4 regions of the Paenibacillus sp. N22P23 genome follow, and region 4 is predicted to be linked to each of the others. Evidence: predicted binding sites of a transcription regulator. Region 4 holds the regulator's gene; each other region holds the start of a gene.

What was found. Region 4 encodes LexA, which represses DNA repair genes until DNA is damaged. Its sites were predicted from a motif close to CGAACATATGTTCG; they were not measured.
Region 1: recA (recombinase RecA) is a predicted target of LexA. The motif match lies at 2,224-2,237, and genes of this name have one in related genera.
Region 2: addB (helicase-exonuclease AddAB subunit AddB) is a predicted target of LexA. The motif match lies at 2,294-2,307, and genes of this name have one in related genera.
Region 3: AC506A_RS03500 (DNA polymerase IV) is a predicted target of LexA. The motif match lies at 1,656-1,669, and genes of this name have one in related genera.

What each region holds. Positions count from the first base shown of each region.
Region 1 is NZ_JBXENT010000001.1:609,484-613,699, reverse strand. Features, by position in the region: gene rny (ribonuclease Y) at 1-158, opposite strand, end outside; gene AC506A_RS03070 (RecX family transcriptional regulator) at 339-1,004, opposite strand; gene recA (recombinase RecA) at 1,096-2,154, opposite strand; gene AC506A_RS03060 (competence/damage-inducible protein A) at 2,377-3,618, opposite strand; gene pgsA (CDP-diacylglycerol--glycerol-3-phosphate 3-phosphatidyltransferase) at 3,733-4,216, opposite strand, start outside.
Region 2 is NZ_JBXENT010000001.1:86,462-90,677, forward strand. Features, by position in the region: gene AC506A_RS00405 (Na/Pi cotransporter family protein) at 1-526, opposite strand, end outside; gene AC506A_RS00410 (class I SAM-dependent rRNA methyltransferase) at 629-2,035, shown strand; gene addB (helicase-exonuclease AddAB subunit AddB) at 2,381-4,216, shown strand, end outside.
Region 3 is NZ_JBXENT010000001.1:693,649-697,864, forward strand. Features, by position in the region: gene AC506A_RS03480 (GNAT family N-acetyltransferase) at 1-51, shown strand, start outside; gene AC506A_RS03485 (GNAT family N-acetyltransferase) at 76-519, shown strand; gene AC506A_RS03490 (hypothetical protein) at 549-851, shown strand; gene AC506A_RS03495 (GNAT family N-acetyltransferase) at 853-1,305, shown strand; gene AC506A_RS03500 (DNA polymerase IV) at 1,721-2,974, shown strand; gene AC506A_RS03505 (YhjD family protein) at 2,971-3,477, shown strand; gene AC506A_RS03510 (DUF4362 domain-containing protein) at 3,583-4,092, shown strand; gene AC506A_RS03515 (MFS transporter) at 4,163-4,216, shown strand, end outside.
Region 4 is NZ_JBXENT010000001.1:1,595,731-1,599,946, forward strand. Features, by position in the region: gene AC506A_RS07590 (aldo/keto reductase) at 1-893, opposite strand, end outside; gene AC506A_RS07595 (DUF896 domain-containing protein) at 924-1,127, opposite strand; gene AC506A_RS07600 (LysM peptidoglycan-binding domain-containing protein) at 1,398-1,775, opposite strand; gene lexA (transcriptional repressor LexA) at 1,965-2,585, shown strand; gene AC506A_RS07610 (hypothetical protein) at 2,682-3,266, opposite strand; gene glnA (type I glutamate--ammonia ligase) at 3,395-4,216, opposite strand, start outside.

The sequences.
Region 1 (4,216 bases), 990 kb from region 4:
GCTTCGGCTTCTTTCTTCGCATTGTCAACAATCTGACTAGCGGCCTGCTCGGCGCTTGAAATTTTGGCCTCGGCGATCGATTTGCGAATAAAATAACCGACACCAAAGAAAATTGCACCAACAACGAGAATGATCAGGATCCATACCACTACTGGCATCTTTCTCACCTCCTCGTTGCTCACCTAAGCAAACGCTTGGGACAGTATTTGGTTTTCTAGCCGGTTTTTAACCCGATCAACATAACTAAATTTGACGAAAATAATCGTTTCGAATCAATTTTTGGAAGGAAAATCGATTCTAGAATAAAGAATACAAACTTATTTTATCTTTTGTGAAAATCAATTGTCAAGCATATGCCCATCCTCATCATCTTCCATTCCGAGAACAGCTGCCTTTACCGCTTCTCTAACTGTATTCATCGGAAACCCGCGGCGCAGGAGAAACACAGCTAATTTCTGTTTCCTCTCACGAAGTTCACCTTTAACATAAGGCCATTTCTTATGTGCTGCACGGATGGCAATCTCAGTCTCTGATTGCTCATTCAGCTTCTGAGAGGCCTGCTTAGCCATATCTCTGGAGATTCCTCGCTGCACGAGCTCCTGTTGCAATAAGCGGCGCCCTTTCATCTGAGTCCGCATCCGTTCGGAAGCGTACATATTGGCATACTGCTTATCATTTACCAGACCTTCTTGTGTCAGACGCTCTATCGCTTTCTCAGCAGATTCGGGATCAATTTCCTTCCGTGCCAAATACCGCAAAATCTCCTTCTCCGTCCGCTGCCTTGCTCCTAAGTACGATAGAGAAAGAATATAGGCCCGGTGCCGAGTATCCTCTTCGACAATTTGTTTCAGCTCATCCGCATGAATTTCTCTGCCCTTAAGCAGCCGAAATTTAATCAGTAGGTCTTCATGTACGCTGGTGTACGGTTCTCGCGAATCATTGACAAACAGATGGTAGCGCTGCTTGGACTTCCGGTCCTGCTCAACGCCGGTAATTACTAGCACCTCAGTCCCTCCCCCACTTCGCACACTCGCTTAATAAATAGAGAAGCACCTTTACAGGTGCTTCTCCGGGTAACCGATCATCAGAACCGGTTTATTCCACATCTAAATCCAATTCGTCCTCGTCCTCTTCGTCCTCGCTGAACGCAGCTCCAGCCGCAGCTGCAGCAGCCATGTTGCTGGCTTCACGAATTTGCTTCTCGATCACAGCCGCAATGTCCTTATGATCTTTAAGGAATTGCTTCGCGTTCTCACGGCCTTGCCCAAGACGCTCGCCGTTATAAGAGAACCAAGCACCGCTCTTCTGAACGATATCCTGCTCGACGCCGATATCCACGATGCTTCCTTCTCTAGAGATGCCTTCACCATACATAATGTCGACTTCAGCTTGTTTGAATGGAGGAGCGACTTTGTTCTTAACGACTTTAATACGTGTCCGGTTACCGACAATGTCGTTCCCTTGCTTAATGGACTCGATACGACGAACATCAAGACGAATTGTGGAGTAGAACTTCAGTGCGCGACCGCCTGGCGTTGTCTCAGGATTACCGAACATAACGCCGACCTTCTCACGAAGCTGGTTAATAAAGATCGTGATCGTCTTCGACTTGCTGATCGCACCGGAAAGCTTACGAAGTGCTTGCGACATCAAACGTGCTTGCAAACCAACGTGGGAGTCTCCCATGTCGCCTTCGATTTCCGCTTTCGGCACGAGCGCCGCAACGGAGTCAACAACGACAATGTCTACCGCGCCACTGCGAACAAGTGCTTCCGCGATCTCTAGGCCTTGTTCACCCGTATCCGGCTGCGACAGAAGCAATTCATCAATGTTAACGCCAAGTTTGCTTGCGTACGCAGGATCAAGTGCATGCTCCGCATCGATAAATGCAGCTTGTCCACCAGCACGTTGTACTTCTGCGATCGCATGAAGCGCAACTGTTGTTTTACCGGAAGATTCCGGCCCGTATACTTCAATAATCCGGCCGCGTGGGAAGCCGCCAATTCCAAGTGCAATATCTAATGCAAGTGCACCGCTGGATACTGTTTCAACTTGCATATGAGTTGATTCACCAAGCTTCATGATGGAGCCTTTACCAAATTGCTTCTCTATTTGACGCAATGCCATTTCTAATGCGGCTTTACGATCTGCCAACGAATCCACATCCCTTATAATTTATACTTTCATGATACCTTGTTTCTAGTACTTTGACAAGCATTTTTACGAACATATATTCTTATTTTCTATTTGGCCAAATAGAATGACAAAAAAAGAACCGCAGCAAAGTAATCTTCGCCACGGTTCTTCCGCTAACTAATGTCGATTATAGTCGAAAATATATCATCTGACAAGCCTAAATTAACAATTTATTCTAGTTTACAGTGCCTGCCACAGCCGATAAAGAAGCGACTTTGCTGCACGCAGTCGAATAATGCCTCTGCTGCCGCTAAGATGCGCCGTGAACACCTGCGTCGGCTTCCCGCGCTCCGAAAGTCCGAAATACACAAGTCCGACCGGCTTCCCCTCGGACTCGGCAGGGCCGGCTACGCCTGTTAACGAGACGCCGAAATCGCTGCCTGCGAGTTCGCGTACCCGCTCCGCCATGAGCGCCGCTGTCGATTCGCTGATAGCTCCGGGCGCATCTGTCCCCTCGAGCTGCGACATCGGGATGCTCAGCAATTTATGTTTCATTAAGTTGGTGTACGTTACGACGCCGCCAACAAACTCTCCGCTGCTTCCGGGCACCTGTGTCACGAGCTGCGCGAACAGACCGCCTGTGAGACTCTCTGCACTGGCTAGTGAGCGTCCGGTAGCACGAAGCTGCCTTATGACAGCTTCCTCGAGCGGAATGTCCTCACGCGCGTACAGATGCGTACCAACGCGTGCAAGAATTTGCTCTTCAGCCGATTTGAGACGTGCTTCTGCTTCCTGCTCGTTCAAAGCTTTCGTCGAAATCCGAATGGCGACTTCGCCTTCTTTGGCATACGGCGCAATGGATGGATCGGATTGTCCCTCAATTAAATCAATGATGGCCTGCTCCAAGCTGGATTCACCGATTCCGGCGAACATCAGCAAACGAGAGAACAGCTTACGCTCCTCTCCCATAACGGATCTAATCCACGCTTTAGCGGGTCCGTCGAACATCGGTTTCATTTCACGCGGCGGCCCTGGAAGCAGGACATAGCTCGTTCCTTCTACCGTTAGCGCATTTCCTACAGCTAACCCCGCATCATTCATCAGCGGATCGCTGCCTTCAATCAGATGAGCCTGTCGGCGATTGCTCTCCACCATATGAATGCCGCGCGAGCTGAACAACACTTCAATTTTGTCCATAGACGGCTGATGAATCTCAATGGAACGATTCAAGTAGTCCGCCAGCGCATCCTTCGTTAAGTCATCCATCGTCGGCCCAAGCCCGCCGGTAAAGAGAATAAGATCGGCTCTTGTGCGCGCAAGCTCGATCGCTTGGCGAATTCGGCCTGCATTATCGCCAACGACGGTTTGAAAGTAAACATCGACACCCAGCTCCGCAAGCCCTTGAGATAAATAAGTGGCATTCGTATTCACGGTCTGACCAAGAAGCAATTCCGTACCTACCGCAATAATTTCAGCACGCATAACAACAGCTCCAATCTATGTATAAGTTGAATTCGGGCGGAATCGGTCAAGGAAAAGCAAAGCATCACCCCTTCCTGACGAACAGAAGGAGTGATGCTGCTTGTTTAAGCCGGTTTATGCTACCGGAATGAGATTTTTATTTTTGACGAAATAATCGATGCCGGAGTAAACCGTGATGAGTGCCGCCGCATAACTAGAAATAAGGTCGAACGGAAAATCCAGAAATGCAAACGGGAAATTGTTAAGCAATAACGCGATAATCATCGTAATTTGAACGGCCGTCTTCCATTTGCCCCACGTGCTGGCAGCCAGAACAGAGCCTTCAAGCAGCGCAATCTGGCGAAGGCCGGTGACTGCAAACTCACGACTAATAATGACGATCGCGATCCAAGCATCAAGCTTAGCCATTTCGACAAGCGAAATAAGCACCGCCGCAACTAACAGCTTGTCTGCCAGCGGATCTAACAGCTTGCCCAAATTAGTGACGATTTTGTTCTTGCGCGCAATATAGCCGTCAAGTCCATCCGTGCTCGCTGCAACGATAAAGACCAGCGCGGCCAAAATCTGATTCCAAGTAATGGAAAAATCATCGTAGGTG
Region 2 (4,216 bases), 1.5 Mb from region 4:
CTGCAGGTGCAACGGATTGCATGAGACCGATTCCAATGAGGAGTAAAGCGAATCCTCCTGTAACGACAGTACCGTTGCGGAATGGTTTTAGGAAACGGCTGACCTTCTGCCCTGCGCGGCTGCCGCTGCCAAGGCCAACCTCACCGAAGAGGGCGGTCAGCAGCCAGACTGCAAATGATATCTTTAATAGAGGCCAGCCCAGACTGCCTAGATTAAGACCAATTAACTCGGTAGTTAAGCACGTGCCGATGTTTGTACCTAGAATAATGCCTAGCGTGCGCGGGAAGGTGAGCACGCCGGCATTGACCAGTCCTATTGCGATTACGGTAACGGCTGTGCTGCTCTGCAGTACAGCCGTTGTTGCTGTCCCGACAAGCATTCCGTGAAGCGGTGTGGCGGTAGATTTGCGCAGCACGTCCTGCAGCCGGTGGCCGACAGAGCGATGCATGGCCAGCTCCATCGCTCTCATGCCGAGCATGAAGACGACAAACCCTCCCAGAACGCGGGCTACGATCATGATTAGCATGGCAGTACGCTCCTTTAACAAGAATAACGATACATATGCAGCAGACTGGACGAGCATGACAAGATTGGATCAAGGCAGCTTACGGAAAGGATGAGGATGAACATGGAACGCGTAAAAGCAATATTGCAGCGTGATCGCAAGAAACGATTGGAGGCCGGACACCCGTGGGTGTTTGCAGGCGAAATTAACCGTATAGAAGGAGAAGCCACTCCCGGAGATTTGGTTGACCTTGTGACACATCAAGGCAGGTATTTGGCAACGGGCTACTGGAATCCAAAATCTCAAATTACTGTTCGTGTCACATCGTACAAACCAATCGAAGCCATGGATGAGGCGTACTTCCGAGAACGTTTCATCCAATGTGCGCAGCATCGGAATCGGTTTGTGCAAGGGCATGATTGCCGGTTAGTTTATGGAGAGGCCGATTTTCTGCCTGGACTGATCGTAGACCGGTTTGGCGGCGTACTAGTCGTTCAATTGCTGACACTGGGAATGGATATTCGCCGTGAAGCGATTGTCGCGGCGTTAGTTGATGTATTTGCGCCGCAGGGTATTTACGAGCGCAGTGACGTTTCCGTTCGAGAACTTGAAGGAACCGAGCAGCGGACAGGTGTTCTGTATGGCGATTGTCCTCGCATCGTCGATATCCTGGAGAATGGCTTGCAGATGGAAGTGGATATTGTAGAAGGACAGAAGACCGGCTACTTCTTCGATCAACGCGAGAATAGAGCTTCAATCGCACCACTGATGCTCGGCTGGGGAGCGCGCAGCGGCATTCAATTGAAATCAGTCGAAGATGGCGATTCTTCTTCGGCTCCGTCCGACGATACCGGCACATTAGCATCTCTTAATGAAGCGAAGCTTGTCCCTGTCAACGCGAACGGCAAGGTAGTCACATTCCCGTATTGGGACGGTGCCACGGTGCTGGAATGTTTCGCGCATACGGGAAGCTTCACGCTGCATGCCTGCAAATATGGTGCTAAGAAAGTAACATGTCTTGACGTATCCGAGCATGCCATCGAAACGGCGCGTCGTAACGTCATTCGTAATGGGTTCGAGGAGCGAGTGGAATTTGTCGTTGCGGATGCGTTTGAATATCTTCGCAGACAAGTGAAGGGAATCGAAGAGCGCCAAGAGCGCGGCAGCGCGAAAGTGGATACCTCCAAGAAGATGGGGGATGCGGGCCGGAAGTGGGATGTTGTCATTCTCGATCCGCCGGCGTTTACGAAATCGAAGAATGCAATCGAAGGCGCAGTACGCGGCTATAAAGATATTAACCTTCACGGAATGAAGCTGGTAAATGAAGGCGGGTACCTTGTAACAGCGAGCTGTTCCTACCATATGCGTCCCGAGCTGTTCCTCGAAACGATCCAAGCGGCTGCCATCGACGCAGGAAAGACACTCCGCTTGATTGATTGGCGTGCGGCAGGCAAAGATCATCCGCAAATCGTCGGCGTCAATGAAGGCCATTATTTGAAGTTTGGGATATTCGAAGTGCGGAGCCGCTAGCGACACTTGATTATAGTATTTAACGCTCCCTTATTTAAGCGATCGCTTAAGTAAGGGAGCGTTTTTTTGTTGTTAATTACGGTTGCTGGACCAACACCAACTCCAACAATAGTATCGGTGTCATACCACCGCCACCGCCGTCGTCGCGATCTCCGCCATTAACATGAAATGCTGCTCAAAAAAACGTACAACATTCCAATGTTATCGGGTGCTGGTTTCAGTCAATTGGGACAATGAACAATTTACCTAATTACAAATCGAACAAATGTTTGTGTTTTCGGATGAAACAAGCTGAGGCGTATGGTAGAATAGTAGAATCGAATAACGAGAAGAGGTTGGCGAATTATGACGCTCCGATATGTAATTGGCCGGTCAGGGTCGGGTAAGACCCATTATTGTTTGGATCAAATTCGCAGCAACGTGCTGGCACAGCCGGACGGGCCGCCGATCGTCATATTGGTGCCGGAGCAGGCAACCTTCCAAACGGAATATGCGCTGCTGAACCATGCGGAACTTAGCGGTTCTATTAGAGCGCAGGCGCTTAGCTTCCGCCGTCTTTCGTTCCGCATTATGCAGGAGACAGGCGGCACCGCGCTTGTTCCAATCAGCGAGAACGGCAAAAATATGCTGCTCTACAAAATCGTCCACCGTCTCGAGGAGCAGCTGCAGTTGTTCAAAGGCAGCGAATCCCAGCATGGATTCATCGAGCGTCTTGGTGAGCTGATGACAGAGTGGAAGCGATACGGCATCGGCACAGATGAGCTGACATCATTCGTCGAAAGCCGCATGCCGCAGAAGGGCAGCTCCCTGCTGGGGAGAAAGCTGCATGACTTGCAAATGATAGCCTCAGGCCTTGAACGAGAGCTCGACGGTCTCTACGTAGATGCCGAGGATTATTTGAGCTGGCTGGTCAAAGGTTTTCATCAAGCACCTTCTATGGCAGATACAGAGATTTGGGTAGACGGGTTTCATGGATTTACGCCAAAAGAATTCGACGCGCTCGGCACGTTAATGAAATACTCCAAAGGAATGACTGTGACGCTATGTCTGGACAAGCTTTACGAGCAAAGCGAACAGCCGCATGAGCTGGATTTATTCCGGCCGACTGCGGAGACTTATATGAAGCTTCGCGATTTGGCAATCGAGAACGGCGTGGAGATCGAGGAGCCGGTGCTGCTCGACGGCACGCCGTATAGGTTTAAGGAAAATCCGATGCTTGCACATTTGGAGCGTTACTATGGCGGAAGAAAGCCGCTCAGTCTACCGGACACGGAACTGGAGCAAGGAGGCGTATCGCTCCATGCTGCAGCTAATCGCCGAGCGGAAGTGGAGGCCGTCGCTCGGGATATTACGCGCAGAGTACGCGACGAAGAGCTGCGCTATCGGGATATGGCCGTTATGGTACGTAATGCGCCTGATTACAACGATTATATTAAAGCGGTATTTGCTGACTATGGCATCCCCTATTTCCTCGATCAGAAGAATGGAGCGCTTCATCATCCGTTCGTGGAGTTTATTCGATCTGCGCTGGAAATCGCGACACACGGCTGGCGTTACGAAGCCGTGTTCCGCTGTATCAAATCAGAGCTTCTTATCCCCGAGGACGGCAGTTTAACGCGGGAAACGTTTGATTTGTTGGAGAACTATGCGCTTGCATCAGGCATGAACGGCAACAGATGGACGACGCTCAGCCAGTGGAAGCCTTTAATGCGCGATACGCTGGATGGCGACCCCGTGCAAGCTGGCGAGAATGAACTGCGGGAATTTGATGCCATTATGGCCGCAAGGGAAGCGGTCGTACCGGTTCTGCGTAAATTCAGCAGGGAGATGAAGAAAGCCGGCAGTGTCCGACAAATGTGCGAAGCCATGTACAGATTGCTAGTGACTATTGAAGCGCCGGATCGTATGGAGCGCTGGAGCCGCAAAGCGATTACCGAAGGCAATCCGCTCCGGGCAAGAGAGCACAGGCAACTGTGGGACGGCGTTATGGATTTACTCGATCAACTAACCGAAATGACGGGCAGCGAAGCGATGCCGCTTGAACTGTTCACGGGAATGGTAGAGACGGGACTTGAGAGTTTGAAGCTTGCATCTGTTCCGCCTTCCCTGGATCAAGTACTGATCGGTAGCATGGATCGTACGCGTTCCGGCCAAATCACGATCTGTTATTTGCTTGGCGCC
Region 3 (4,216 bases), 900 kb from region 4:
AAGTATAAAGGGAACTATTACGATGAAGAATTGATGGTATATACGCTCTAATTGGGACAAGGGGAGGTTGTCAGAATGGTGATTGTTCGCCCGTATGAATCGGAGTCGGATTTAGAGCCGCTCACCGCGCTGATGGCCGATTTGGGATCGCCTTCGACGCATGAGGATATGAAGCTGCGAATGGCGCAGATCGAAGGGAGTCCGAATTATTTTACATTCGTGGCGGAGCTTGAAGGTGCTGTGGTCGGCATGGTCGGGCTGCGGATGCAGTTCAGCTATGTCAGCAATGATGTGAAGACGCAAATTTCCTCACTGGTCACGAAGAAGGAGTTTCAAGGTCAAGGCGTCGGCCAGGCGCTGCTTGCGCATGTGGAGCAGTGGGTGCTGGAGCAAGGCGGGCATTTTATCTATTTAAACAGCGGAATCAAGGAAGAACGGACGGAGGCTCATGGATTTTATAAGAAATGGGGCTACTCCATTACGGGATATCGGTTTGCGAAGAAGCTGCAGCGCCCGTAGATGAAACAAAACAAAGGGAGTCTATCACGTTGAGAAAAGTTGAGATTCGCGAGATCGGCACGAAAAGTATGTTCAAAGCGACGATTTATCTTATGATCATTCCAATGGCGCTGATGGCCTTGATTGGTTTGATGATTACCATTATTGGAGCAGCTACAGGTAAAGGCACGCTGCTCCTTGTGGGAATTCCATATTTGATCATGCCATTCTTTCTAGTTTTCGTTTACGGGGCACTGAGCATGCTTGTTGCCTTGGTCTATAGCGCGTTTGCGAAGAAATTCGGCGGATTGGAGCTAACGCTGGCGGATAAGGATGCGGGGGCAGATGTCTGAGCTGAGGATTCGCTCATTAGGCGAGGGCGAGGCGCTGCCTTATGAACTGCTGCTTCTGGCCGATCCGGAGCGGCAGGCGATCGATGCTTATGCGGGTCGGTGCGTGTGCATGGTGATAGATGAGGATGGCGAGGCGGTCGGCGTATATTTGCTGCTCGCCACTCGGCCGAAGACAGCTGAAATCATGAATATCGCCGTACGGGAGGACTGTCAGGGCAGAGGTCTCGGCAGGGAACTGATCGAGCATGCGGTTCAGCATTGCAAGGAACAGGGATATCGTGCGGTTGAGATCGGAACGGGAAATTCCAGCCTGGGGCAGCTTAGGCTTTATCAGAAATGCGGTTTCCGCATAGTGGGCGTTGACACCGACTACTTCGTTAAGCATTATGCGGAGCCGATTATCGAGAACGGGATTCCTTGCCGGGATATGATTCGGCTGAGGCTTGAATTGTAAAAAAGCCACGAAAATTTCATCTCGCACTCCTCATCTTGTATTCCGCGAAAATCTAACGAACCGTAGAGGCGTTAATTGACTGAATTTAAGGGTTCCGAGAATCTAACGAACCGTAGAGACGTTATTGGGGGATAATCGGTTCCCAAATACTCAAAAACTGTCAAATAGTGCCCCTACGGTTCGTTAGCTTGTTTTCGGAGCCACGAATGGGCAAATAAGACCCGTACGGTTCGTTAGAGCCTTCCGCCGAAACAGTACCGGATTCGCAAGTGTTGGGGCTGCTCCTTTTCTCATAAAAATGCTGTTCCGAATCGTTTAATCGGAACAGCATTTTTTTGGCACTTGCATTGCGAACATACATTCGGTGTATAATGATGATGAGAACATACATTCCTATCGCTGAAAGGTGGGGGCCATGGAACGCATCATTATGTTGGCGGATTGTCAGTCGTTCTATGCGTCCGTCGAGAAGGCGGCGCACCCGGAATATCAGAATAAGCCCGTCGCCGTCGCAGGAGATCCCGCACGGCGCTCTGGCATTATATTGGCAGCTTGTCCGATTGCCAAACAATACGGCGTTACAACGGCGGAAACGCTCGGCGAGGCACTTGGCAAATGCCCGCAGCTTGTTATCGTGAAGCCGCGCATGCAGGCTTATATCGACGTTTCTTTGATGATTACGGAGATTTTCGAATCATTCACGGACTTGGTGGAGCCTTTCTCCATTGACGAGCAATTCCTCGACGTGACCGGTTCTGTTGCTTATTTCGGTTCTGCAGAAGAGATCGCAAGGCGTATTCAGAACAAAATCATGCTGTATACCGGCGTCTGGTCGCGAGTGGGCATCAGCTCCACGAAAGTGCTCGCCAAGATGGCGACGGATATATGGGCCAAGAAGAGCGAGAGCGGCATCTTCACACTGCCGAAGTCGGAGGTGGATACGAAGCTTTGGCCGCAGCCGGTGGGTAAGATGTTTGGCATCGGATCACGGATGACAGCGCATTTTCAGCGGATCGGGATCTTCACGATCGGCGACCTGGCGCGGATGGAGCTCCATGAGCTGAAACGCAAAATGCGCGTATTGATGGGGCGCAACAGCGATATTCAAGCGGAGCTGTACTGGCAGACAGCGAACGGCATAGACACAAGTCCGGTTAAGCCGAGCACACATAACAATCAGCAGGCGGTCGGTCATCAGATGACGCTGCCGCGCGACTTCTCCAGCCGTGCCGAAATCGATGTCGTACTGCTGGAGCTCAGCGAGGAGGTCAGCCGTCGGTGCCGGGCCAAGGGATATATGGGCCAGGTGGTCGCGGCCGGCGCTCAAGGAGCGGATTTCGACAAGCCGACCGGGTTCTTCCGGCAGACGACGCTTACTGATCCGACGAATATTACGCGAGAAGTGTTCGATGCAGTGCGCAAGTTGTTTGATACGCACTGGGATCAGATGCCGGTGCGAAAGCTTGGCGTTACACTGTCGAAGCTGTGCCAAGATGACCAATATCAGCTTACGCTGTTCGGTAACCGAGAGCGGGTGCGTAAATTGGAACGAACGACTGATCAAATCAAGTACCGTTACGGGAGTACGGCGATTCTGCGCGCCTCCTCGCTGCTGGACGCTGCCCAGGCTCGCGAGCGCAGCGTGAAAATCGGAGGGCATTATAAATGAGCAAGAAGCTGGAAGGAAACGGCCGCTGGGAATCCAGCCGCATGATGCTGCCTGAGCATCGGGAGCAATATTTGCAGCGCAGGGAGCAGACTGAGGCAGCGGAACAGCCTCAGGATTCGGGGAGATCCACGCCCGAGCAGCTGCCCACGAAGGAGGAGCTTGAGCTCATTCGCGACTTTGTGCTCCTGCCGATTATGATGACAATCGTCGATAAGAACTGTACCGAAATCAGCTTGTCCTCTTATTCCATGAAGAGTTTATATATCAAAGCTTCGCAAGTGCTGATGACCCGCCTTCATGGGGAACTAAGCGAGGTGCGCAAGCAGATGAAGCGGTGCCAGATTAAGGTATTCGAGGATGAACGGGTGGACAGCGCGATTCATTATCACTTTACCTGCCGCGGTTATAAGGATAAATTCGCAATGATGCGTGAAGTCGTGCGTGCGGAGATGAGCGTTCGCATCGCCAGATATGTGGCGGAGATGTTTAAGGCGAACAGTTGACACGAGGCGAGTCCGGAATTACCGGAGCGAGTCCGGAGTTACCGGACGATCATCCATGCAACTTTCGGGGATGTCTTCGCGTCGATAGGCATGAGGTGATTCTAGATGATGAGAAAAGCGGCAATGATTGGATTAGCCCTGCTGCTGCTGACGGCTTGCGGCCGAGAAGGAAGTAACGGTCAAACCGTAGGCAGCGGACAGTCGCAGGGGGCCGAGAATGATTTTCCGAAGGTGACGGAACCTTACCATCCTGAACAGGCGATAGCAAACGGTGACGTTGTTAATGTGCATGGGAAGTACTCGAATTTAGAGAAATGGAATCAATTTGTTACGCATGTGAAGCAAAAACAAGCCGGTCGAATGAATGTCCGAATCACCCAGTATACGATTGAAGGGGATCCGATCTTCTATGAGCTTACATACGATGGGAAACAGATTTATTATACGTTTGACAATGGCATGGATGCATTCGGGAGCGATCTAGGCAGGCCAAGTACGACATGCGAAGGCTTGGACACCAAGGAGATCGAAGGAGGACAGAGATTCGTAGTGCTGACAGGCTGTGTAGATCAGAAGACGGCGGATACGTTCTACTTTGATGCTAATGCCAAATGACGAAAGCGGTTGAAGGCGCCCTCTGCATCCATTAGAATAGGAGGACATTAGCAAGAGGAAAGGCGTTCTTATGTGGAAGTATACGTTTCATCTATTTCGTGATCTATCTCCGGGCGTAAAGCGA
Region 4 (4,216 bases):
ATCGTCCAACCGATAGCACCCATATTTTCTTCAAACTGTTCCAATGTGCTAGCGCCAAAGATTGGAGACGTTATCCCTTTACGTTGAAGCAGCCATGACAGCGCGACTTGAGCAGGTGTTCGATCCAGTTCTTTCGCTGCGCTTAGGACTGCTTCAAGCACTGCGAAATTATCCTCGCTAGCACGATTTGCCCACGAGCTCTCACCTTGCTTGGAAGTTAATCTTCCACTTACAGGCTCATCTTGTGTGTACCTGCCTGTCAGAAATCCGCCGCCTAGTGGTGCCCAAGGAATAATACCTACATTCTCTTCCAAGCACAAAGACAACATCTCGCGGTCCATCTCACGACTAACCAGGCTGTATTGCGGTTGAATCGAGATAAAACGAACATAACGATTCCAATCGCTCGTAGACAAAGACTTCATGAGCTGCCATGCGAAGAAATTGGAACAGCCGATATAACGAACTTTCCCTGATGTAACCAGATCATCGAGCGCGCGAAGCGTCTCTTCGATCGGTGTAGCGTGATCCCATACATGAACTTGGTAGAGGTCGATATAGTCGGTATCCAGTCTCTTCAAGCTTGCTTCAACAGCATCCATAATATGCTTTCTGGAAACACCAACGCCGTTTGGATGGTTTGCGGTCGCAAATCTCACTTTCGTTGCGAGTACAACTTCGGAGCGTCTATCTTTTATCGCCTTACCTACAATCTCTTCAGAACGCCCGGAAACATATACGTTCGCAGTATCGAGGAAATTGCCGCCTTTCTCGAAGAAACGATTCATCATCTCTATCGAATCCGTCTCGCTCGTCGTGTTACCGAACGTCATTGTACCTAAACAAAGCTCCGATACGGCTAAACCGCTTCGGCCAAGTAAACGATATTGCATGCTACATGTCCTCCTTCGAATAGACTGCTGCTAATGCTTGATCGTATCGTCCCCGTCCTCTTCATCCTCCACATATTTAATGGTATCGAGTTGATTACGGAAGTTTTTCTTGAAATTCTCAAGATATAGACGGCGAAGCTCGTCGCGTTCGACCAGTTCCTCCGGGGATAACCCTACTGTTTTGTTCTTTCTGGATAATTCATTAATACGGGCGATGATCTTCTCCATATCCATTATGCTCCTTTCCTGAATCGGCCAACATGTCATTCTTTACTTTGACATTTTTAATTGCCCATTGTCAAGGCGAAATGGACCTCTCCAGCGCTTGATTCCACTAGTCTTGACCGCGCTCCATCACGTCAAGTTCACCCTATTTATACGTTATACCACGAAAATGAAAAAAGCCTGAGCAACGGGGGCTCAGACTTGTGAATGCAGATGCTTATAGAACGTTCTTGTAAGTATGTATTCCTATTATAGAAGTAGATGCGGTATATCATCTAGTTATTCGGCAGGAATAATTAAGGATTGTCCGGCTTGCAGCGAGCTAGAGGTCAAGTTGTTCCGTTGTTTCAAGTCGAAAACAACATGACGAATATCTTCACCTTCCTTGCGAATACTGCTAGCGATATTCCAAAGTGTGTCACCGGAGCCAACAATGACGATCTGCTCCGAAGCAGTAGGTGCTGTCGGATGCTCACTGTTAGCTTGGCTTGTCATCAGTGACAATCCTGTGAAAAGCAGTACGAAAAACAATGTAGCAACGGCTAGCCTCATTAGTAAACGTTCTGTTCTTCTCTCTTGCCAAGTACGCTTCACAGCGCGTGTATTGCGAGTTTCACCTTTATAAGTAGAAGAGTAAGTGGACATTGTTGTCATCATTCACCAGCACCCCAAACGTTTGTTCTGTTTTTGTTAAATTTAGAATAACACGAACGCTTGTTTGCAGTCAAGCGCAATTGGAACATTTGTTCGTGAAAATATGCGAACTTGTGTTTCTCGAACTTATGTTTGTACGAACTCCGGTTCTGTGCTATAATTTGACACAAATGAAACTTTGGAGTGATTCCGGTGTCGAAACTTTCAAACCGCCAGCAGGCGATACTAGAATTCATTAAGACGGAAGTACGCGAGAAAGGCTATCCGCCTTCCGTTCGTGAGATTGGCGAAGCGGTCGGACTCGCTTCCAGCTCAACTGTTCACGGCCATCTTGATCGCCTGGAGAAGAAAGGCCTTATTCGCCGCGATCCAACCAAACCTCGCGCGATTGAGATTTTGGACGGCGAAGACAACGAGATTCCATTCCCTCTCTCCATTGCAAAGGTCCCTGTAGTAGGTAAGGTAACTGCCGGTGTACCGATTACGGCAACAGAGAATATCGAAGATTACTTCCCCCTTCCAGCTGACAAGGTTGGTGACCACAACGTATTTATCCTTAGCGTTGTTGGAGAGAGTATGATCGAAGCAGGCATTCATAACGGCGATTACGTCATTGTCCGCCAACAGCAAACCGCTTCGAACGGCGATATCGTCGTAGCGATGACTGAAGAAGACGAAGCTACTGTGAAAACCTTCTATAAAGAGAAGGACCATATCCGTCTTCAACCGGAGAACTCGACGATGGAACCTATTCGTCTGCGTAATGTATCCATACTCGGTAAAGTCATTGGACTTTTCCGCGACATCCACTAAATGAACGAAACAAAGGGGCATTTCTTATCGCTGCAGCAGCGATAAGAAATGCCCCTTTTCGGTCCTCCCCTCGTAGATGTACCTCCGCAATGTCAGCTAACCTACAATTTCACGGAATAACAAATGACGATAAGTGAATTTACTGCTCTTGTACTTGAAACTTAAGGCTATGCCGGAGAAATCAATCTGAATCGATTTAAGCGCATATGCCGTTACTTTTTGTCGAATCAAATAGGATAGCCGTGTTCGATTGTTGTTGTTCACAGCCGCAGCTACCGCAGCTGCGTAAGTTGAAGAACATAGAAGTGCTTTATAGAAGGGCAGAACTGCTCTTGCAATCGCTCTATGAATCGGAGTGGAGAACGTGAATTGCGTTGTCCCCGGTGGAATCGTCGTTCCAATGGAATATTGAAGGATAGGCTCCGGAAACTCGAAATCGAAGAAATAGCCAATCGCATTCGTCGAGAAGCCGTTTAACTTTGCAGAAGGCACTACCGACTTAAACAGAGCGGATAAGGTATCCAAATCCGCGCCTCGAATAGCCTTGGACCATTTCAGTGCATAGGTATAATTCAGTGCGATCTTCCTTAAGAATGGCACCATTGTTGCTGCTACATGTGATAATATCGCCCCGGTAAGCCGAAACTGTTTTTCCGCTTTTGTCGCCGCCCTCTCCTTCACACTCGCTGCCTCCTTCATGTATTACTGTTGTGGCATACTATGCGGATTGAGAGGTACAAGTGCGGAAACACTTCCATCCTCAGACACAAAAAAACCCTCAACGCCAGAGGCGTCAAGGGTTTCCGGTTCTAGTAGAGCGTCAGGTACTGATCGCGTTCCCACTCGTGGATTTGCGTACGGTACATGTCCCACTCGATTTCTTTAAGCTCATAGAAGTGTGCAAGCGCATGGTCGCCAAGCGCTTCACAAATCACTTCGCTGCGAAGCAGCTCCGTCAATGCTTCTTTCAGGTCATCCGGCAAGCTCGGGATGCCTTCTTCAATACGCTCTTCATCCGTCATCACGTAGATGTTACGGTCAGTTGGAGCCGGCAGCGGAGTCTTGTTGCGGATACCGTCAAGACCTGCTTTAAGCATAACTGCAAGCGCTAGGTATGGATTAGCCGCAGGGTCTGGGCTGCGCACTTCAATCCGTGTGCTGAGACCGCGTGAAGCCGGAATCCGAATCATCGGACTGCGGTTGCTCGCAGACCATGCTACATAACAAGGCGCCTCATAGCCTGGTACCAGACGCTTGTACGAATTTACAGTTGGGTTCGTAATCGCTGCGAAGGCACGTGCATGGTTCAGCATGCCAGCCATGTAATAACGAGCGATTTGGCTAAGGCCCAGCTTGTCGCTCTCATCGTAGAACGCGTTTACGTTACCGCGGAACAACGATTGGTGACAGTGCATACCGGAACCATTCACACCGAAGAGCGGCTTCGGCATAAACGAAGCATGCAGTCCGTGCTGGCGAGCAATGGTTTTGACTACCAGCTTAAACGTTTGAATTTGATCGGCTGCTTTAATTGCATCCGCATATTTAAAGTCGATTTCGTGCTGACCTGGAGCCACCTCATGGTGAGAAGCTTCGATTTCAAAGCCCATTTCTTCCAGTGTCAATACGAT